3 regions of the Azospirillum agricola genome follow, and region 3 is predicted to be linked to each of the others. Evidence: riboswitches for the same ligand, from Rfam matches in the RefSeq annotation. Region 3 holds a riboswitch; each other region holds the start of a gene.
The links. A riboswitch is a leader RNA that binds a small molecule or an ion and turns the genes downstream of it on or off. The one in region 3 is predicted to bind cobalamin.

Region 1 (7,395 bases), 260 kb from region 3:
TGTCCTCGTCCAACCCGGCAACGGCGCGCACCGCCTGGTCGAACAGGGTGATCTGCTGGGGGAACACGTCGCGGAACAGGCCGGAGATGCGCAGGGTCACGTCGACGCGCGGGCGGCCGAGCACGCCGGCCGGCATGATCTCGTAGCCGGTGACGCGGCCCGACCCGTTCTCCCACAGCGGGCGCACGCCGAGCAGGGCCAGCGCCTGCGCCAGCTCGTCGCCGCCGGTGCGCATGGCCGGCGTGCCCCAGCAATCGACCACCAGTCGCTTCGGCCAGTCACCATGGTCCTGGAGGTAGCGGGTGATCAGCGCGTCGGCCGCCTGCCAGCCGAGCGTCCAGGCAGTCGGCGTCGGCACCCCGCGCGGGTCGAGCGCGTAGAGGTTCCGCCCGGTCGGCAGCGTGTCGGCCCGCCCGCGCGCCGGCGAGCCGCCGGGGCCGGGAGCGACGAAGCGGCCGTCGAGCCCGGCGAGCAGCGCCCGCATCTCGGCCTCGCCGCAGGAATCGAGGTCGCGGGCGACGGTTTCGGCCTCGGCGTTGCGGGCGACGGCGGCGGTCAGGCGGTCGCGCCGCTCGCCCGCCGGGCTGGTGCCGAAGACATGCAGGCCGTCGCGGATCTGCATCTCCTTGATGTCGCAGAGATGGGCGTCGAGCCGGCCGAGGATGGCCTCGGGGTCGTCGTCGGGGCGCAGGTTGCAGTCCGCCGCCACCCCCGACCGCCACGCCAGATCGAGGATCGTCTCGCGCAGCAGGCCGAGCCGGCGCGGGTCGAGCGCGGTCGCCTGGGAATACTCGTCGATGGCGGTCTCCAGCCCGGCGAGGTCGCCGTGCAGCCCGGCCTCGACCGGCGGCGGGGTGAGGTGGCCGATCAGCACGGCGGCCGAGCGGCGGCGCGCCTGCACGCCCTCGCCGGGGTTGTTGACGATGAAGGGGTAGAGCACCGGCAGGGCGCCGCCGACGATCTCCGGCCAGCATTCGGACGACAGGGCGACGGCCTTGCCGGGCAGCCATTCCAGCGTGCCGTGCGCGCCGATCTGCACAAGGGCGTGGATGCCGGCCGCATGACGGAGCCAGAGGTGGAAGGCAAGATAGCCGTGGCTGGGCGGCGTGTCGGGGTCGTGGTGCTGGGCGGTGGTCAGCGGACCGTGGCCCCGGCTGGGCTGCACGGCGACCAGGGCGTTGCCGCAGCGCCGGATCCGGAACGCGAACGCTCCGTCGCGCAGCGCCGGGTCGGCGTCCGGTTCGCCCCAGACGGCGGCGATGCGCGCCCGCGCGCCCGCGGGGGCGAGCCGGTCGTACTCGGCCAGACTCAGCGTCGCGGCGGGCGGGCCGGTCAGCGTGTCCATCAGCGCGGCGCCGTCGGCCGGAAGATCGGACAGGGCGTAGCCCTCGACGGAGAGGCGGGCCAGCATCGCCACGGCGCTCGCCGGGCTGTCGAGCCCGACCGCGTGGCCGATGCCGCCGCCGGGGCCGGGGTAGTCGGAGAGCACCAGGGCGATCCGCCGTGCGGCGCGCGGAGTCCGCGCCAGCCGCACCCAGGCGGCGGCGAGGTCGGCGGTGGCGTCCACCCGGTCGGGAAGCGGGCGCAGGGCGGGGGCCGCGAACTGTAGGTCGGGGTCGGGCTCGCCGGCCGCCTTGAAGGCGATGGCGCGGGCGATGATGCGGCCGTCCATTTCCGGCAGCACGACGTTCATGGCAAGGTCGGAGGGCGTCAGGCCGCGCGTCGAGGCGCGCCACCCCTCCTCCGGCGTGGTGGAGAGGATGGCCTGGAGCACCGGCGTGCCGTTGGCCTCCAGCGGCGAACCATCCCCACCGGATTCCCGGCGTGCCGAAAATCCGGTGGTGTTGACGACCAGCGCCGCGTCGCGGGCGGTCAGGGTGGCGCGCATCCAGGCGGCGCAGTCCGGCTCCTTCAGGCTGGACACGAACAGCGGAAGCGGTGCGAGGCCGCGCCCGGCCAGCGCCCCGCACAGCGCCCGCACCGGCGCCAGATCGCCGGCCAGCAGGTGCGAGCGGTAGAACACCACCGCCGCCACCGGGGCACCGTCGAGAACAACTTCGCGCCAGCCGTCATAGGCGCCGAATCGGGGAACCGGGGCGGGCTCGCTCCAGGGCAGCGGCCGGCCGGCCAGGGTTGCGGCGTAGGCGAGCAGGCTGGCGTTGTTGTCCGGCCCGCCCTCGCAGAAGAAGCGCCACAGCCGCTGCGCGGCCTCGGCCGGAACGGTGCCGAAGCCGTCGAGGTTGGGATCGGGCCGCGAATCGCCCGGCAGGACGGCCAGGGCGACGCCGCGCTCGCGGCAGACGGCGGCGACGCGGTCCAGCCCGTAGCGCCAGTAGCCGCTGCCGCCGAGCAGCCGCAGCACCACCAGCTTGGCCCCGGCGATGACCGAATCGGCGTAGAGATCGACCGACAGGGGATGCCCCAGGCGGTTCAGGTTCGCCAGCCGCAGCGACGGCAGGCGGTCGCGGTTCGCCCGCCAGGCGGCGGCGAGCGCGGTCAGGTCGCTGTCGGAGAAGGACAGCACGACGAGGTCGGCCGCCGACTGCCCCAGATCCTCGGCCTGGGGGCCGGCGTCGAGGTCGTCCTGACGGGCGGCGAGCAGATGCATCGGTTGCCACACATGTTCAGGCGTGATGCCCTCTCCCGCCCCGGGAAAGGGAGGGGGCCCGCGAAGCGGGGAGGGTGAGGGGCTATCGGTGGCAGGACGCACGCCACGCACGATCGCCCCTCACCCGGCCCTGCGGGCCACCCTCTCCCGGGAGGGGAGAGGGATAGGACGCTACCCGGCGATCGCGCGGGTCACGGCGTCGCGGTCCAGGCCGGTCTCGCCGATCACCACCAGACGGCTGCGGCGCTCCTCGCCGGGCTTCCACAGGCGGTCGTAATGGGTCTGCACCCGCGTGCCGACTCCCTGCACCAGCAGGCGCATCGGCTTGCCGGGAACGTCGATGAAGCCCTTCAGCCGCAGCACGCCGTGCAGGCCGGCTGCCTCCTCCAGCGTCTTCGCCAGCGCGGCCGGGTCGGGCTGCGCCGGCAGCTCGACGACGAAGCTGGTGAAGTCGTCGTGGTCGTGGCCGTCCTCGTCGTCGTGATGGCTCGGGCGGTTGGCGAGGTCGTCCTCGACCGCCGCGCCGACGCCGAGCAGCACCAGCGGGTCGACCGCCCCCTGCGATGCCCGCACCAGCTTGGCGTCGCGGTTCAGCGCCTCGCGGATGATCCCCTCGACGCGGACGAGGTCGTCGGCCCCGACCAGATCGGTCTTGTTGACGACGATCAGGTCGGCGCAGAGCAGCTGGTCCTCGAAGACCTCCTCGATCGGCGTTTCGTGGTCGACCGTGCCGGCGGTGTCGCGCTGGGCCGCCAGCGCCGCCGGATCGGGCGCGAAACGCCCCTCGGCGGCGGCGGCGGCGTCGACCACGGCGATCACGCCGTCCACCGTCACCCGCGACTTGATCGCCGGCCAGTGGAAGGCCTGGACCAGCGGCTTGGGCAGGGCGAGGCCGCTGGTCTCGATGACGATGTGCTCGGGCGGATCCGGGCGGGCCAGCAGCTTCTCGATGGCCGGGACGAAATCGTCGGCGACGGTGCAGCACAGGCAGCCGTTCGCCAGCTCGATGACGTCGTCCTCGGTGCAGGTCGGGTTGCCGCAGGAGCGCAGGATGTCGCCGTCGATGCCGACGTCGCCGAACTCGTTGATGATCAGCGCGAGGCGGCGGCCCCCGGAGCGCTCCAGCAGGCCACGGATCAGCGTGGTCTTGCCGGCGCCGAGAAAGCCGGTGATGACGGTGGCCGGCGTCTTGCCGGCCGCCGCCTTGAGGGGTGCGGACATGCTGCGGTCCTTCCTACGCGTCGTCGTCTTCGGTGGAAGCGACGATCGGGCTCATCATCGCGCCGCAGACCGCCCCCAGCAGCGCCCAGAACAGCGCGGCGCCGCCCAGCGAGACCGCCACGAAATGCGCCGCCAGCTCGGGCGGAAAGGCGCCCTCCGGCGATTCGGGGTGCGGCGCGCCGACCAGATGCGGCAGGGCGGCAAGCACGACGCCGGCCGCCACCAGCGCGCGGTTGCGAGCGAAGGCGACGGCGAGCAGGCCGCTGCCGGCGCAAAGCGCCGCCGCCAGCCACCAGAGCTGGCGGGCCTCCAGATCGGCCCCGGCCATGCCCGGCAGTTCGGGCGGCAGGCCGAAGGAGGGCGACAGAGCGAAGGCGACGAAGCCGCCGGCGCCCCACAGCAGGCCGCGCCGCGCGTCCACACGCTCGCCCATCAGCAGCATGACGCCGGCGAGCAGCAGCGCGTAGCCGACGCCGGTCAGCAGGTTGGAGGCGACCGTCAGCCACAGGCGCTGGAACGCCTCGTCGGCCGATTCGGGGACGGCCTCGCCGATCTGCCGGACGGGCGCGCCATGCGCGGCGTGGTCCTGCGCGGCGGGAGCGGCGCTTGCGGCGGCCGGGGGAGGCGTCACCACCTCATACTTCTCGGCTTCCAGGATCAGCGGGACGGTGGTCGCCTGCTGAACGACGGAAGCGGCCGTGCCGGAGAGCACGCCCGCGACCAGGGCGGCTGTGAACAGCCGCCGAATCAGAGCCATGAGTCGGACTCAGTGGCAGGGGAAGGCGAAGGAGTGACGGGCGTCGTGGGCCGCGTCGTGGATCTGCTGCGGCTGCGCGAAGCCGACGCCGTACAGCAGGAAGCTGCCCAGCAGCATCGCGGCAAAGGCGGCGACGGCGGTGCGGGCCGAGGTGGCGGCGGCGTTTCGCGCGGACGCTGTCCGGATCGAAGGGGTGCTCATGCTCTCGCTGTCCTTATTCTCCCGCCACACCCGGCGGGGCTGGATAGGGTGTTCATGATCCGGCGGCAGGTTTCCTGGCTCGCGGGTCGTCGTTCCGTCTTCCGCCTTCCCGGCCCGAGGGACAGTGGCTTTCTCGAAGTGGAACTCGCCGCACACAGTTGCGGGGGCAGCCGCGGCTTGGGATCCCAAGACGGAATCCGAACCGCATTCCCTATTATCCCCGACCCCTTGGGGGCGCCGGGGCACCGTCGGTTCGCCACATTCGCAGTGGCGGTGGGGTTTTGCAAGCGTGATCGCCCGTGGCGGCTCAGCCCGTCCTTGCGACGAGGCGGAGATGCAGGCCGTGGACCGTCGGGAAGGCGGTTGCCATGACCACGCGCGGCGCCGTCATCGCGTCGGCGGCCTCTTCCGGCCCCGTTGCGCAAGAATCGCCAGCGCCGGGATGACGCAAACCACCAGTGCGCCGGGAAGGTCGGCAGGTCGGCAGGTCGGCAAGGAGCACCGTCGTGCGAATCTCCCTTCGTTGTGCGGCGCACGTTTCGCTGGCCCGCGGTCGGCCACCAACCAATACGGGTATGTTACCATTGGCTTTTTCAACAGTTCGGTCTTTCGACAACCTCTTGTGAAGTGTCGGGAATCTTGGCATGTTCGTTGGACAGAGTGTCTGGTAATCCGACACTTCCGTGGACAAACGGATTAGGCCGAATGGCTGTCCGGCGAGCGGAAGGCAGGAAACCCAAGCATTCCGTCACGAACGCCGTTTGTTGGCACGCCTCGTGCTTACGAAGGCCGGTGAAACGTCCCACCGGGAACGGCCGGGAACCACAAGGACGACAGGGAGGGGATCGCACCGCCGATGACCGACGACATCATCCTGGAAGCACGTGGCCTGACGAAGGAGTTCAAGGGCTTCGTGGCTGTGAAGGAGGTGAACCTGCAAGTGAGGCGGGGCACCATCCACGCGCTGATCGGCCCGAACGGCGCCGGCAAGAGCACGGTGTTCAACCTGCTCACCAAGTTCCTGACGCCGACGCGCGGCCAGATCCTCTACAAGGGCAAGGACATCACCCGCACCAGGCCGGCCGACATCGCGCTGATGGGGCTGGTCCGCTCCTTCCAGATCTCGGCCGTCTTCCCGCACCTCAGCGTGCTGGAGAACGTCCGCGTCGCCTTGCAGCGCCCGCTCGGCACCAGCTTCCATTTCTGGAAGTCGGAATCCTCGCTGCACGACCTGCACGGCCGCGCCCTGCAACTGATCGAGGACGTCAACCTCACCCCCTGGGCGCATCATCTGGCCGCCGAGCTGCCCTACGGCCGCAAGCGCGCCCTGGAGATCGCCACCACGCTCGCCCTCGACCCGGAGGTCATGCTGCTCGACGAGCCGCTGGCCGGCATGGGGCACGAGGACATCGAGGGCACCGCGGCGCTGATCAAGCGCGTCGCCGCCGACCGCACCGTGCTGATGGTCGAGCACAACCTCTCGGTCGTGGCGCATCTGTCGGACACCATCACCGTGCTGCGGCGCGGCGAGATCCTGGCGGAAGGCCCCTACGAGGTGGTGTCGAAGAACGCCCAGGTCATGGAAGCGTACATGGGGACCGGACATGCCTGACGGGATGCAGAGCAAGACCAGCCAGGTTGGGACCGCCATGCTGGAGGTCCGCGACCTGCACGGCTTCTACGGCGAGAGCCACGTCCTGCACGGCGTCAGCCTGGAGGTGCGCCAGGGCGAGGTGGTGACGCTGCTGGGGCGCAACGGCGCCGGCAAGACCTCGACCATGCGCGCCATCATGGGCATCATGGCCAAGCGCACCGGCTCGATCCGCTTCCAGGGCACCGAGCTGATCGGCATGGCCCCGCACCGGATCCCGCGCCTGGGCATCGGCTATGTGCCGGAGGAGCGCGGCATCTTCTCCTCGCTCAGCGTCGACGAGAACCTGACGCTGCCGCCGGTCATCAAGGACGGCGGGATGACGGTGGAGCAGATTTACGAGCTGTTCCCCAACCTGAAGGGGCGTGGGAGCACGCAAGGAACACGCCTGTCGGGCGGCGAGCAGCAGATGCTGGCGATCGCCCGCATCCTGCGCACCGGCGCCACCCTGATCCTGCTCGACGAGCCGACCGAGGGCCTGGCCCCCGTCATCATCGAGCAGATCGGCGTGGCGGTGCGGGCCTTGAAGCAGCGCGGCTTCACCATCGTGCTGGTCGAGCAGAACTTCCGCTTCGCCGCCACCATCGCCGACCGCCATTACGTGATGGAGGAGGGGCACGTCGTCGACATGATCCCCAACGACCAGCTCCACGCCAACATGGACAAGCTCCACACCTATCTCGGCGTGTGAGGCAACCAGCGTTCGAGGCGTCCGGCCGCCCGCCCTTGCAAGCCGGCCGGAGCGGCGCCGCTTCCTGCCCGCCGGGCAGGGGCGGCGCCGCTCCGGCGCTTCACCAAGAACAACAAAACCACGCCCGCACACTCAGAAGAATCCAGAGGGAGAGACCATCCATGCGCACCCTTCTTCTCGCCGGCACCGCGCTGCTCACGCTCGCCGGCACCGCGGCCCAGGCCCAGGTGTCGAACGACGTCGTCCGCATCGGCGTGCTGAACGAC
Region 2 (7,395 bases), on a different contig from region 3:
CGCCGGGTGATGCAGCATCGCGTGGGCCAGCGAGGGCGGCGCGTCGGGGGCGGCGTCGACGATCAGCCGCTCGGCGCCGCCGAGGATGATGGCCTCCAGCGGCAGGGCGCCCTGGCTGCCCAGCGGCAGGCGGTCGGCGAGGTTGTCGAGCCCGACGCGGGTCATCAGCGCGTCGACCAGCGAGCCGGAGCCGGCGACGAAGCCGTTCGGCCGCAGCACCACCGCCGTCGGGCGCCGCTCCGGCGCCGCTGTTGCCATGCGCCGCTCCGGCGCCGCTGTTTCCGTGCGCCGTTCCGGCGGCGCCGTTGTTGTGCGCCGCTCCGGCGCCGTGGCGGCCAGCGCGTCGAGGCGGGCGGTCATGCCGGCGACCAGCTCCTCGCCGCGCTCCGGCTCGCCGACCGCCTGGGCCACCATGCGGATCTGCCCGGCCACCCCCTCGACCGTCTGCGGGACGTCCAATTCCAGCAATGGAATGTCGAGCCGCCTCAGCAGCCCGACCGCCGTGCGCGTGGTGTATCGGCCGGCGAGCACCAGATCGGGGCGCAGCGGCACGACCTCCTCCGCCAGCCCACGGTTGACCGGGACGGCGGCGGCCAGCGCCGCCACGGTGGAGCCGCGCGGGTCGCGCGCCAGCCATGTCACCGAGGCGACGCGCTCCGGCCCGACCAGCCGCAGCAGCAGCTCGTCGGCGCAGAGGTTCAGCGAGACGATGCGCTGCGGCTTGCCCCGCGGCGCGTCGCCGCCGGCCAGCGCCGGCCCGCCCGCGAGGGGCAGGACGGCGGCGGCCAGCCCGAGAAGAAGCGGCAGCCTCACAGCGACAGCCGCAGCCCGACATAGCCGGCGCGGCCGGGGGCGCCGTAGGTCCAGACCTCCTCGTAATGGCGGTTGAACAGGTTCTCGACACGGCCGAAGAGGTCGACCTGTTCGGTCAGCCTGTAGGAGCCCGCCAGATTGACCAGCGTGTAGGGCGCCAGATGGACGACCTGCCGGTTGTAGGCGGCGTCGTAGGCCCAGTCGCTGGCCCGCCCGTTGTGGACGATGCCGAGGTTCGCGCTGGCGCGGTCGTCGAGGAAGCGGTAGTTGACGTTCAGGCTGGCGAGCTGCCTGGGCCGGCGCACCAGCTCGGTCCCCGTGGAATCCTCGCCGTCGGTCAGGGTGTAGGAGCCGCGCAGCACCAGCTTGTCGACCGGCTCGACCGACAGCCCCAGCTCGACGCCGCGCACCCGCGATTCGCCGGGCATGTTGACCGAGGTCCGTCCGGTTCCGGTGATCAGGTCGCGGATGCGCTGGTTGAAGTAGGTGGCATCCAGCGACGCCCGCCTGCCCCAAAGCGGCTGGTCGAAGCCGGCGTCCCAACCGCGCGCCTTCTCCGGCTTCAGGTCCGGGTTGCCGGCGTAGGTGGCGGTGTAGCCGTACAGCTCGAACAGGGTCGGGTTCTTCACCCCGGTGCCGTAGGAGGCGCGCAGCTTGGTGCCGGTGGCGTCGATCAGGTACGCGGCGGTCGTGCGCCAGGTGGTGGCGTCGCGGAACAGGTCGTTGTCGTCGTGGCGGACGCTGCCGGTCAGGGTCAGCCGCTCGAACAGGCCGAGCTTGTACTGGCCGACCAGCCCGGTGGAGCCGATCGAGCGGTCGAAGTTGGAAAAGCTGCTCTTGCTGATCGCCTTCTCGTCCTCATGCTCGACGGCGGCGGTCAGCACATGCTCGGCCGGACCGCCGGTCAGCGTCAGGTTGGTCTGGTAGTCGAGCTTGGTCTTGCGGCCCTCGTAGGAGCTGGTGACGGTCTTGGCGGCGTTGCGGTAGTCGCGCTGCTGGTTGCCGTGGGAGACGCCGGCGATGTGTTCCCAGCGCCCGTCGAAGAAGGCGACCTTGCCCTGGAGCCGGCCGAAATACTGCTCGCCGCTGGTGTCGGTGCCGCTGTCCACGGCGCCGCGTCCGCCGACGAAATCGTCGGTGTCGGCGCGGAAGCGGGTGTAGCGGCCGACCACGCCGATCTCGCTGTTGCCGGTCGGACGCAGGGCGACGTTGCCGGCCAGCGTGCCGTTGCGGTAGCCGTCCTTCTCGGGATTGCCGCGCCGCCTGTCGGCGACCGAGACGCCGTCGCTGAGCACCCCCTGGCCGCTGAGGGCCGCGTCGTAGCGCTCGTTCCCGGCGGCGACCGAGGCGCGTCCGGCCAGCGTGCCGAAGGAGCCGCCCTCCACCGCCGCCTTGGCCGAGAGCGGCCCCTGTCCGCGCTTGGTGACGATGTTGATGACGCCGCCGACCGCGTCGGAACCGTAGAGCGCGCTCTGCGGCCCGCGCAGCACCTCGACCCGCTCGACGTCGCCGGCCAGCAGGTTGGCGAAGTCGTATTCGGAGCCGGAGGACGGGTCGTTCATCTCGATCCCGTCGACGATGACCAGGGTTTGGTTGCCTTCCGATCCACGGATGCGGACCTGGGTCAGCGTGCCGACCGGGCCGGTGCGGTTGACGGCGACGCCCGGCACCTCGCGGAGCACGTCGGACAGGAGACGGGTCTGGCGCTGTTCCAGCTCCTCGCCGGTGAGGACGGTCAGGGCGCTGCCGGTCTCGGCGGCCGGGGTGGGGACGCGGTTGGCCGTCACCGACAGCGCCGGCAGGGCCACACTGGTGCTTTGGGTGGCGGTGCCTTGCGCCAAAGCGGAAAGGGGAAGGAAAGCGCCGCCGAACAGGATGGCGAGCGGCAGCGTCCGGGTGGGACGCGGAACGAAGGCGGGCATGGGGACCTCGGGCGGGACGCCGGTGGCACGTCACCGCGAACAGAGTCCCATCGAATCCCCGCGCAGACGGAGGCCCGACTGACGACCTCCGGTGCACCCCGCCCGAACGCGTTCGCGTGTGACCACGACTGACGGCAGGTCTCCTGGCTCGCGGGTTCTCGTCGTTCCGTCGCCTTCCCAGGATTCGCGATCCCAGTGGCGTGATGACGGACGACTCGCCGCTCACAGTTGCGGGGGCAGCCTCGGCATGAAAGCGGTCGCGGCGCCTCGCGGCGCAGACCGGACTCCCGACCGTGTTCCCTTTTCAGCCCTTGCGGGCAACCGTCGGGGAGGGACCGTAGGGGGTGGTCGCGAACGGGTCAACCCTTTTGAGGGGGGGCGGCTTCCGCGCGCGCCCCCCTCCGGCCGGTTTCAGGCGGCGACACTGCCCTGCGGCAAGCGGTCGAGCAGGGCGGTGATGCGGGCGCGGGTCGCCGCGTCCAGGCGGAACTGGAACCGGGTCCGCCCGTCCACCGCTCCCGCGATGCGGGCGTTCACCGTCGCCCCGCCGTCGATGGACAGCTCGACGGCGGTGCCGTCCGGGATGGCGAGCACCTGCTCGATCGCCGCGCCGCCGAGCGACAGGTCGTGGGTGCGGCATCGGATCTCCTGTCCGGCCACGCTTATGCGGATCGGCAGCTCCACGACGTAGCGGATGAAGGCGCGCCGCTCCCCGGCGTGCGACACCGCCGACAGGAAGTTCTCCACCTCGCCGCGCAGCGTCTCGGCCTGCCGCGACAGGTCGCTGGCCGCCGCCAGCACCTGCTCGGCCGCCGCCCCGGTCACCGTCGCCGTCTCGCTGACGTTGCCGATGTTGGACGACACCTCGCGGGTGCCGGTGAAGGCCTGGGTGACGTTGACCGCGATGTCCTGGGTCGCCGCCCCCTGCTGGCCGACGGCGTCGGCCATGGCGCCGGCGGCGGTGTTGACCTCCGAGATGATGCGGGCGATGCCGGTGACGATGGCGGCGGCCTCGCGCGAGGCCTCCTGCACCGAGGCGACCTGGGTGCTGACCTGCTCGGTGGCCTTGGCCGTCTGGCTGGCGAGGTTCTTCACCTCCGAGGCGACCACCGCGAAGCCCTTGCCGGCCTCCCCGGCGCGGGCCGCCTCGATGGTCGCGTTCAAGGCCAGAAGGTTGGTCTGGCTGGCGATGTCGTTGATCAGGCTGACCACCGCGCCGATCCGCTCGCCGGCCTCAGACAGGCTGCCGACGATGGCGCTCGCCCGGTTGGCCTCCTCCACCGCCTGCCGCGCGGTGGTCGAGGACAGGTCGATGTGGCGGGAGATCTCGGCGCCGGTGGCGGCCAGCTCCTCGGCGGCGGCGGCCACGGTCTGCACGTTGGCGGCGGCCTGCTCGGCGGCCGACGCCACCGCGGTGGAGCGCTCGCTGGTTTCCGCCGCCGCGCCGCTCATCGACTGGGCGGTGGCGTGCAGCTCGGTCGAGGCCGTGGCGAGCGAGCGCAGCATGCCGCTGACGCTGCGGTTGAAGTCCTGGGTCAGCTGGTCCATGGCGGTCTGGCGGCGCTCCTTGGCGGCCGTCTCGGCCTGCTGTTGGGCCTCCAGCTTCTGGCGCTCCAGCGCGTGTTCCTTGAAGACGCCGACGGCTCCCGCCATGGCGCCGATCTCGTCGCGGCGGTCGAGGCCGGGGATGGCGGTCTGGAGATGCCCGTCGGCAAGCCCGCGCATCGCCGTCGTGATCGCCTGGAGCGGGCTGGTGATGCTGCGGCCGACCAGCACGGCGACGACGGCGCTGACCAGCACGGCGCCCACCACCGTGACGGCGAGCCAGATGAGGGCTTGCAGCACGATCTCGGCGGCCAGCGGCGCCAGCGCGTCCTGCTGGGCCTTGGTGGTGCGGGCGAGGTCGCCGACGAGGGCGGCGATCTCCGGGCCGATGGCGCCCAGCACGTCGACGACGATCCTGTTGCGGTCGGCGACCGCCTTGTCGAGCGCCGCGACGGCGGCGAGCAGGGCCTTGGCGTCGGCGGCCAGCGCCGGGGCCGCCGTATCGGCCAGGGCGGGGAGGGTGGCGAACTCCTGGGCGGGGGCGCCGTGCGGCTTCTTCTCCAATTCGACCAGGAAGAGGGCGGCGACGCCGCGCAGCCGCTCGATCTCGGTGACGAGGCGGACGGCGTCCAGCACGCGGGCGTGGTTGCCTTCGGCCTCGGCCTTGGCGGCGGCCGCCCGCGCCTCGCGGGTCAGGCGGTCGGCCAGGGTCTTGGCCTCGGCGTAGGCGGCGTTGCCGGCGTCCTGGAAGGTGACCGAGCGGTCGAATTCGGCGCCGTAGAGCGCCACGCGGTCGCGCAGCGTCGCCAGTTTGCCGCGCATCTCGTCGCTGTCGGCGCCGCGGGCGGCCTCCTCGACCATGGCGACGGCGCGGGCGGTCGAGGCGTCGGCCTCCTTCACGAAATTGGCGCCGCTCTTGCGCAGGTAGTCCTTCACGAAGTTCCGCGTGGTGATGACCTCGGCCTCGACCCGCGCGATGGTGGCGTTCAGCCCGGCGCGGTCGCGGTAGGCGGCGAAGACGCCCTCGACGGAGCGTGCGCTGGTGATGCTGAGGACGCTGACCAGGATCAGCACCGCGATGACGGCGGCGTAGCCGATCCACAAGCGGGGGCCGATCTTCAAATTGCGCACGAAGGTCGTCATGGGCGTGTTCCTGGGACGAGCGGACGGTGATCGGACGGGCGCGTCCCCCATTGGACGTTCGTATGACCGATCGGATGGGGTCTGGATAGCAGACCCGCTCAACCCGAGAACGGTAAAATATGCTTCATATTATAGCCAAATTGACGCAGATCGTCCGCAGCCGCGCGTTGCGGAACATTCTGTCCCGCGCTGCGCAACATCGGTGAATTCCGGCCGCTGAATTCCGGTCGGTGAATGCTGTCGCTCGCGCCTTGGCGCGGCCTTCTCCACCCCGCCCCTCCCTCGCCCGGCGGGGCGGGGTGAAGGGTCACGCCGCCAGCGCCGGGATGTCGTCGCGGATGCAGGAGACCTGATGCCCCGGCGCCACCTCGCGCAGTTTGCGGGCGGCGGGCTCGGCGCAGGCGGGCAGGGCGAAGGGGCAGCGGGTGCGGAAGACGCAGCCGGACGGCGGGTTCAGCGGGCTCGGCACATCGCCTTCCAGAAGGATGCGCTGGCGCGGGGCGTCGGGGTCCGGCGTTGGCGCCGCCGACAGCAGCGCCAGCGTGTAGGGGTGGCGCGGGCGTTCGTAGAGCGCGTCGCTCGGCGCCAGCTCCATCATGCGGCCGAGATACATCACCGCCACGCGGTCGCTGATGTAGCGGACCACCGCGAGGTCGTGGGCGATGAACAGCACCGCCAGCCCCAGCTCGCGCTGGAGGTCGCGCAGCAGGTTGACGACCTGGGCCTGCACCGAGACGTCGAGCGCCGAGACCGGCTCGTCGGCGACGATGAAGTCGGGCTCGACCGCCAGCGCGCGGGCGATGCCGATGCGCTGGCGCTGGCCGCCGGAGAACTCGTGCGGGAAGCGGTCCATCGCGTCGGCGGTCAGCCCGACCTTCTCCAGCAGCGCGGCGATGCGGTCGCGGCGGTCGGCCGCCGTGCCGATGCCGTGGATGACCAGCGCCTCGCCGATCACGTCGCGCACCCGCTGGCGCGGGTCGAGGCTGGCGTAGGGATCCTGGAAGACGATCTGCATGCGGCGGCGCTGCGCCCGCATCTCGCCTTTTGACAGGCCGGTGATCTCCTGCCCGTCGAAGCGGATCGAGCCGGCGCTCGGCTCCAGCAGGCGCAGGATGCTGCGGCCGGCGGTGGTCTTGCCCGATCCGGACTCGCCGACCAGCCCGACCACCTCGCCGCGGTGGATGTCGAGCGACAGGTCGTCCACGGCGTTGACCCAGCCCTTCGGCCGGCGCAGCAGCCCGCCCAGGATGGGGAAGCGTTTCTGGAGACCGCGGATGCGGAGAAGCGGCTCGCCGGTGCGGGCGGCGGAACGGGCGGCGGCTTGCGTGTCGGCGCGCGTGTCGGCGGCGGTCATCAGATTTCCCTCCAGCGGCGGCAGCGCACGGCGTGGCCGGGGGCCACCTCCTCCAGCGCGGGTTCGGCGGTGGTGCAGGCCGGCTGCGCGTGGGCGCAGCGCGGCGCGAAGGTGCAGCCGGGGGGGCGCGCCACCGGGCTCGGCACGTTGCCGGGGATGGCCTCCAGCCGGGCGGCCTCGCCGCGCCCCTGGCCGAGATGCGGCATGCAGGCGAGCAGGCCGCGCGTGTAGGGGTGCCTGGGGGTCTTGAAGAGCGAGCGGACGTCGCCCTCCTCGACCACCCGGCCGGAATACATCACGGCGACCCGGTGGGCGAGTTCGGCGACCACCCCCAGATTGTGGGTAACGAACAGGATCGCCGTCCCGGTCTCGGCCTGGAGCCGGCGCATCAGGTCGAGGATCTGCGCCTGGATGGTGACGTCGAGCGCGGTGGTCGGTTCGTCAGCGATCAGCAGGGTCGGCCGGCAGGCCAGCGCCATGGCGATCATCACCCGCTGGCGCATGCCGCCCGACATCTGGTGCGGGTACTCGTCGATCCGGCGTTCGGCGGCGGGGATGCCGACGGTCTTCAGCATGGCCAGCGCCTCGGCCCTCGCCGCCTTGCGGTCGAGCCCCTGG
Region 3 (7,395 bases):
CAGGATCGGGTTGTGGCGGCGGTGGTGGCCGACCAGCAGCGGCACGCCGGCCCGCTCCGCCGCCGCCGTCAGCCTTTGCGCGTCCTCCACCGTGTCGGCGATCGGCTTCTCGATCAGCACCGGGATGCCGCGCTCGACGCAGGCGAGGCCGATCGGCACATGGGTGGCGTTGGGCGTGGCGACGATCACCCCGTCCGGCCGCCCGGCCTCCAGCAGCGCCCGGTAGTCGGCGTGGTGGGGAACCCCGTGGCGGGCGGCGAGGGCGCCGGCCTCCGCGCTCGGGTCGGCGATGGCGGCCAGCCGGGCGTCCGGCAGTTGGGCCAGGGCGTCGATGTGCGTCTTGCCGATGACTCCGGCGCCGATGACGGCGATGCGCAATGGGGACATGGCGGGGGATTCCGGGTTTCCAAAAGGGGATTTCGAAGGGTGGATGTCGAAGAGGACGCCGGGCGCCGCCGGCTGGGCGCCGCCGGCATTGACAGCATACATAATATCAGTCTACATACTGATAGCATTCTGTCAATATCATCGGCGGAACGCACAATCTGCCAAGCGAAGGAGACGGGATGGCGCCGCGCCTTTCCAGCGTTGAGAAGGCCAACGTCGAGAAGGCCGGCGTCGAAAAGGGAGGACGGCGCCGGCCGCGCGGGTTGCGCTATCGTCATTCACCCGCGCGGGGGTATCACCGCTTCACGAACAATCCCGGCAGGTGCAGTCATGGCCATGGATGACCTCTACGCGAAACCCGGACATCTTCTCCGCCGGGCCCAACAGATATCGACGGCGCTGTTCACGGAGGAATGCGCCGTCCACGACCTGACCTCGGTGCAGTACGCCGCCCTCGTCGCCATCGACGAGAATCCCGGCGTCGACGCCACCCGGCTGTCGGGGCTGATCGCCTTCGACCGCTCGACGCTGGGCGGGGTCATCGAACGGCTGGAGGCGAAGGATCTGATCCACCGCCGACCCAGCCCGGAGGACAAGCGCATCAAGCTGCTCTACCTGTCGCCGGCCGGGCGCGACCTGCTGGTCGCCGTCACCCCGGCGGTCGAGCGGGTGCAGGAACGCATCCTGGAACCGCTGCGCCCGGCCGACCGCAAGACGCTCATCCAGCTCATGATCCAGCTGGTCAACCTGCACAACGACACGCTGCCGTCGTCGCTGCGGCTGGTCGTCGACCGCGAGGCGGCGGCGGAACCGGCCGGGGCGGCGGAGGGCGGGCACCCCGACACCACAACGAACGCCAAACGCGGCAAGACCGCGGCCGGTCGGAAGGTCAAGCCACGATAAGGGGCCCTGACGACCGCGCGGGAGGGAACGGAGACACAAGGAATGGCACAGGAAACCGCGTGGGACGCCGAAGTCGATCTTCTGGTGGCCGGCGCCGGGCCGGGCGGCATGGCCGCCGCCCTGGTCGGCGTCCTGGAGGGACTCGACGTGATGGTCTGCGAGAAGTCCGGGCAGATCGGCGGCACCGCCGCCACCTCGGCCGGGACGCTGTGGATCCCCGGCAACACGCAGAGCCGGCGCGCCGGCTACGACGACAGCCCCGAAAAGGCTGAAACCTACATGGACGCGCTGGTCGGCGGCGCTCCCGCCGACAGCCCGGAGCACGGCAGGGGCCGCGACCTGCGCAGCGTCTATCTGGCGACCGGCCCGACCGCCATCGACTATTACGACACGAAGACCGACGTCACCTTCCTGGCCTGCGGCCGCCACCCGGACTACAAGCCCAACATGGCGGGCGCCGCCATCACCGGCCGGGCCATCGTGCCGGCTCCCTTCGACGGCCGGCTGCTCGGCGAGGATTTCCGGCTGGTCCGCCCGCCGATCGGCGAGTTCATGATCTTCGGCGGCATGATGGTCGGCAAGGACGACATCCCCCGCCTGATCGGCCGCTTCCAGTCGGTGGCGAACTTCACCCACGCGGCCAAGCTGCTCCTGCGCTACCTGTCCGACCGGGTGAAGCACCCGCGCGGCACGCGGATCGTCATGGGCAACGCGCTGGTCGCCCGCCTGTTCTACAGCCTGCGCAAACACAAGGTGCCGGTCCGCCTCGACACCTCCATCCGCGCGATCCTGCGCGAGGACGGACGGGCGGACGGCCGCGTCGTCGGCGCCGTGCTGGACAGCGGCGGCCGGACTCTGCGGGTGCGCGCCCGCAAGGGGGTGGTGCTGGCGACCGGCGGCTTCGCCCACAACAAGGAGTTCCGCAGCGCCTTCATGCCGCAGCCGACGCCCGTCCATTCGCTGGCCTGCGACAGCGACACCGGCGACGGGCTGACGCTGGCGCGCGGCATCGGCGCCCGGATCGACGGCGAGGGGCACCGGGGCGGCGCCTTCTGGACGCCGGTGTCGGTGACGCGCAAGGCGGCGGGGTGGAAGGGGCTGTTCCCGCACCTGTCGCTCGACCGCGCCAAGCCCGGCCTGATCGCGGTGAACGCCGCCGGGCGGCGCTTCGTGAACGAGGGCGCCTCCTACCACGACTTCGTCGAGGCGATGTTCGAATCGCACCGCACGGTGCCGACCATGCCGGCCTGGCTGGTCTGCGACGCCGCCTTCGTCGCCAAGTACGGGCTGGGCGTCGTCCACCCCGGCACGACCAACCTGAAGCCCCACGAGGCGAGCGGCTATCTGACCACCGCCCCGACGCTGGAGGAGCTGGCCCGCAAGATCGGCGTCGACGCCGCCGGGCTGGCGGACAGCGTGCGGCGGCACAACGGCTTCGCGCTGACCGGCAGCGACCTGGATTTCGGCAAGGGCGACACCGAGCTGAACCGCTTCAACGGCGACCCGGCCCACGGCCCCAACCCCTGCCTGAAGCCGATCGAGACCGCCCCCTTCGTCGCCGTCGCCGTCTGGCCGGCGGAGATCGCGTGCAGCGCCGGTTTGGCGACCGACGTCGACGGGCAGGTCCTCGACGAGAACGGGCGGGTGATCGGCGGGCTCTACGCCTGCGGCAACGACATGGCGTCGGTCATGGCCGGCACCTATCCGGGGCCGGGAACCACGCTGGGGCCGGCGCTGGTCTTCGCCTACCGCGTGGCGATGCACGCGGCGGGCCGGAGCGACGCGGCCGGCGGGCTGGGCGCCGGCCGGGACGCCGTGGCGGAGCGGGCGGCGGCGCGCTGAGCGGCGGGGCCCTCCCCACCGTCACGCCGCCCTCCGGCCCCCTCCCCGCGCGGCAGGGGGCCGGAGGGCGCGCCCGGAGAACGGGCTTGCCGAAGCCGCCGTCTGTTCCCAATCTGTCATGATGGGCTCCGTTCGTGTACGGGCGCCCGACCGATGGGAAGGACAGGTGTGCGGTGATCATCGAAAGCGACCTCAAGCTCGACTTCAAGGATGTGCTGATCCGGCCGAAACGCAGCACGCTGCAAAGCCGCAACGACGTGAACGTCAACCGGACCTTCACCTTCCTGCACAACCAGCGCGACTGGACCGGCTTCCCGCTGATCGCCGCCAACATGGACGTCGTCGGCACCATGGCGGTGGCCCGCGCGCTGTCGCGCTTCGGCGCCATGACGGCGCTGCACAAGCATTACCGGGCCGAGGATCTGATCGCCTTCTTCCAGGAACCCGACACCGGCAACGTCTTCTATTCGCTGGGCACCACCGAGGCCGACCACGACAAGTTCCAGGCGGTGAAGGCCAAGGCCCCGGTCGGCAGGATCTGCCTGGACGTCGCCAACGGCTACACCGAGCGCTTCGTCGAGGTGATCGGCCGCATGCGCGACGAGAATCCGGACATCGTCATCATGGCCGGCAACGTCGTCACCGGCGACATGACCGAGGCGCTGCTGCTGGCCGGGGCCGACATCGTCAAGGTCGGCATCGGGCCGGGCTCGGTCTGCACCACCCGCAAGATGACCGGCGTCGGCTATCCCCAGCTTTCCGCCATCATCGAATGCGCCGACGCCGCCCACGGGCTGAAGGGGCAGGTCTGCGGCGACGGCGGCTGCACGGTGCCGGGCGACATCTCCAAGGCCTATGGGGCGGGGGCCGACTTCGTCATGCTCGGCGGCATGCTGGCCGGCCATGACGAGTGCGAGGGCGAGGTCCGCTTCGAGGAGCGCGACGGCCAGCGCGTGCCGGTCGCCATGACCTTCTACGGCATGTCGTCGGACACCGCGATGCACAAGTACGCCGGCGGCGTCGCCTCCTACCGCGCGTCGGAGGGCAAGACGGTCGAGGTCCCCTATCGCGGGCCCATCGAGGGCACGATGCAGGAGATCATGGGCGGCGTGCGCAGCATGATGACCTACATCGGCGCCACCAAGCTGAAGGAGGTGCCCAAGCGCACCACCTTCGTGCGCGTCAGCGCCCAGTTGAACAACATCTTCGGCGGCTGACGGCCCCGGCGATCCGGGACGCTCCGGGACGGGGTTCGCGGCCGGCGGACCCCGTTTCATTTTTTCCGCCGGAACCCGGCGATGCGGCCCAGATCGAGCTTGACCCGCGCCCCGTCGAACGGCTATGTCTCGGCGCCCCGATGGAAGGGTGGCCGAGTGGTTAAAGGCAGCAGACTGTAAATCTGCCCGCGTAAGCGTACACTGGTTCAAATCCAGTCCCTTCCACCATCAGCGCAAGCGCCGGGCCGCCGGATCCCACTCTGTCCGGCCGCCCACGCCCCGGCGCATCGCGCCCACCCTTCACGCCGCACAAAATCCTCGCCATCGCGTCGGCGGCCGTTCCGCGCCCGCGATGCCGCCCCTCCGCGCGGCCGAACGAATCCCTTGACGGGCCCCCGCCCACCACCTACCATATCTAGCGTTATGGTTCCCCACATCATCAAGATGCAGGGCTAAGAGGGAAGCCGGAGAATCGCGCCACGGCGCGTTTCCAGCCGGCGCTGCCCCCGCAACTGTGAGCGGAGAGCGGTTTCGTCGTTTCAGCGTCACTGGTGCCGGCCCCGCTTTTGCCGGGCCGCGCCGGGAAGGCCGGACGGAGCCGCCGTGACCCGCGAGCCAGGAGACCTGCCATGACCGAATGAACGTCCACGGGCGGGGTGTCCGGTGGTGCGCTTGCCCCGTGTGCGCGGCGTTTCCGTCCGCGCCCGCCGCAAGCCGTGCTCCCGCGCCATCCGCCGCACACGACCAAGGGATCACGGATGCCGGCGCTCGCTCAAGACCTCGCCCAGGATTTTGCCGCCCAGGGTTTTTCCCAGGACGTCTCCGCCCAGGACGTCTCCAGCGGCTTCGACCGTCACGGGAACCTGCTGCCGCGAACCCGGCGCACGCCCGAGCGGTCCGGCGGCCGCGCCCCGGCGGAGCGCTGGACGCCGCCCTCCCCCTCCGTCATCCGCATCGACCGCGCCCGCGACGCCCTGCTGACCGGCTTCGGCAAGGCGACGCTGGACGACCGCTACCTGCTGCCGGGCGAGGGCTACCAGGATCTGTTCGCCCGCGTCGCCGCCGCCTACGCCGACGATGCCGCGCACGCCCAGCGCCTCTACGACGCCATCTCGCGCCTGTGGTTCATGCCGGCCACCCCGGTGCTGAGCAACGGCGGCACCACGCGCGGCCTGCCGATCTCCTGCTTCCTCAACGCCGTGCCCGATTCGCTCGACGGAATCGTCGACGTCTGGAACGAGAATGTCCGGCTGGCGTCGAACGGCGGCGGCATCGGCACCTATTGGGGCGGCGTGCGCTCCATCGGCGAGCCGGTGAAGGGCAACGGCAGCACGTCGGGCATCATCCCCTTCATCCGGGTGATGGACAGCCTGACGCTGGCGATCAGCCAGGGCTCGCTGCGGCGCGGCTCGGCCGCCGTCTATCTCGACATCCACCATCCGGAGATCGAGGAGTTCCTGGAGATCCGCAAGGCGTCCGGCGACTTCAACCGCAAGAGCCTGAACCTGCACCACGCGGTGGTCATCACCGACGCCTTCATGCAGGCGGTGCGCGACGACACGCCCTTCCCGCTGGTCAGCCCGAAGACCGGCGCCGTGCTGCGGCACGCCAACGCCCGCCAGGTCTGGCAGAAGATCCTGGAGGCCCGCATGCAGACCGGCGAGCCCTATCTGCTGTTCGGCGACACGGTGAACCGGGCGCTTCCCAGGCACCAGCGCGACCTCGGCCTGCGCGTCACCACCTCCAACCTGTGCAGCGAGATCACGCTGGCGACCGGCAGGGACCATCTCGGCAACGAGCGCACGGCGGTCTGCTGCCTCGCCTCGATGAATCTGGAGACCTGGGACGAGTGGAACCGCGAGGAAGGCCTGGTCGAGGACGTGCTGCGCTTCCTCGACAACGTGCTGACCCGCTTCATCGAGGAAGCGCCGGAGGGCATGGAGAAGGCCGTCTATTCGGCGATGCGCGAGCGCTCGGTGGGGCTGGGGGTGATGGGCTTCCACTCCTTCCTCCAGGCGCGCGGCGTGCCGTTCGAGAGCGCGATGGCGAAGGCGTGGAACCTGCGCTTCTTCCGCAAGCTGCGCCGCGACGCCGACGCCGCCTCGGTCGCGCTGGCCCACGAGCGCGGCCCCTGCCCGGACGCCGCCGAGCGCAACATGATGGTGCGCTTCAGCCACAAGCTGGCCATCGCGCCGACCGCCTCGATCAGCATCATCTGCGGCGGCGCCAGCGCCTGCATCGAACCGATCCCGGCCAACATCTACACCCACAAGACGCTGTCCGGCTCGATGTCGGTGCGCAACCCGCATCTGGAGACGCTGCTGGCCGCCAAGGGCGCCGACCGGCCCGAGGTGTGGCAGTCGATCATCGAGCATGAGGGCTCGGTCCAGCATCTCGACCTGCTGAGCGAGGACGAGAAGGCGGTCTTCCGCACCGCCTTCGAGATCGACCAGCGCTGGATCGTCGAGTTCGCCGCCGACCGCACGCCCTTCGTCTGCCAGAGCCAGTCGATCAACCTCTATCTGCCGGGCGACATCGACAAGTGGGACCTGCACATGCTGCACTGGACCGCCTGGGAGAAGGGCCTGAAGAGCCTCTACTACTGCCGCTCCAAGTCGGTGCAGCGCGCCGCCTTCGCCGGCAAGGACGGGGCCGCCGGCAAGGACGGGGCCGCCGGCAAGGCGGAGGTCATGCAGGCGCCGCGCACCGACTACGAGGAATGCCTCGCCTGCCAGTGAGCCGCCTCCCGTCGGGCCGCCCGCCCGCCCTCCCCGCCATCACGGATCCTCGTCCCATGACCTCGCTTCTCCACCTCGACCCCATGAGCCTGATCGGCACCGGCCGCGTCGGCCTGCTGCAAGGCTCGGCCGCCTACAACGTCGACCGCTACCCCTGGGCCTACGCCTACTGGAAGAAGCAGCAGCAGGTCCATTGGATGGGCGAGGAGGTGCCGCTCGGCGAGGACATCAAGGACTGGACCTCCGACCGCGTCACCGACGGCGAGCGCAACCTGCTGACCCAGATCTTCCGCTTCTTCACCCAGAGC

Region 1: it holds a riboswitch for cobalamin, as region 3 does, so the genes downstream of both, JN22_RS04225 (CbtB domain-containing protein) here and JN22_RS03045 (ribonucleoside-diphosphate reductase subunit alpha) in region 3, are expected to answer to the same signal.
Region 2: it holds a riboswitch for cobalamin, as region 3 does, so the genes downstream of both, JN22_RS12435 (TonB-dependent receptor plug domain-containing protein) here and JN22_RS03045 (ribonucleoside-diphosphate reductase subunit alpha) in region 3, are expected to answer to the same signal.

The regions. Positions count from the first base shown of each region.
Region 1 is NZ_JAIFZR010000002.1:301,814-309,208, reverse strand. Features, by position in the region: gene cobN (cobaltochelatase subunit CobN) at 1-2,608, opposite strand, end outside; gene cobW (cobalamin biosynthesis protein CobW) at 2,780-3,829, opposite strand; gene JN22_RS04230 (CbtA family protein) at 3,843-4,586, opposite strand; gene JN22_RS04225 (CbtB domain-containing protein) at 4,596-4,787, opposite strand; cobalamin riboswitch at 4,835-5,052, opposite strand; gene JN22_RS04220 (ABC transporter ATP-binding protein) at 5,644-6,399, shown strand; gene JN22_RS04215 (ABC transporter ATP-binding protein) at 6,392-7,129, shown strand; gene JN22_RS04210 (ABC transporter substrate-binding protein) at 7,291-7,395, shown strand, end outside.
Region 2 is NZ_JAIFZR010000004.1:792,012-799,406, reverse strand. Features, by position in the region: gene JN22_RS12440 (ABC transporter substrate-binding protein) at 1-813, opposite strand, end outside; gene JN22_RS12435 (TonB-dependent receptor plug domain-containing protein) at 810-2,735, opposite strand; cobalamin riboswitch at 2,852-3,076, opposite strand; gene JN22_RS12430 (methyl-accepting chemotaxis protein) at 3,147-5,423, opposite strand; gene JN22_RS12425 (ABC transporter ATP-binding protein) at 5,731-6,777, opposite strand; gene JN22_RS12420 (ABC transporter ATP-binding protein) at 6,777-7,395, opposite strand, start outside.
Region 3 is NZ_JAIFZR010000002.1:41,431-48,825, reverse strand. Features, by position in the region: gene JN22_RS03070 (Gfo/Idh/MocA family protein) at 1-387, opposite strand, end outside; gene JN22_RS03065 (MarR family winged helix-turn-helix transcriptional regulator) at 718-1,290, shown strand; gene JN22_RS03060 (FAD-binding protein) at 1,333-3,132, shown strand; gene JN22_RS03055 (GMP reductase) at 3,306-4,349, shown strand; tRNA gene JN22_RS03050 (tRNA-Tyr) at 4,492-4,577, shown strand; cobalamin riboswitch at 4,757-4,995, shown strand; gene JN22_RS03045 (ribonucleoside-diphosphate reductase subunit alpha) at 5,108-7,087, shown strand; gene JN22_RS03040 (ribonucleotide-diphosphate reductase subunit beta) at 7,144-7,395, shown strand, end outside.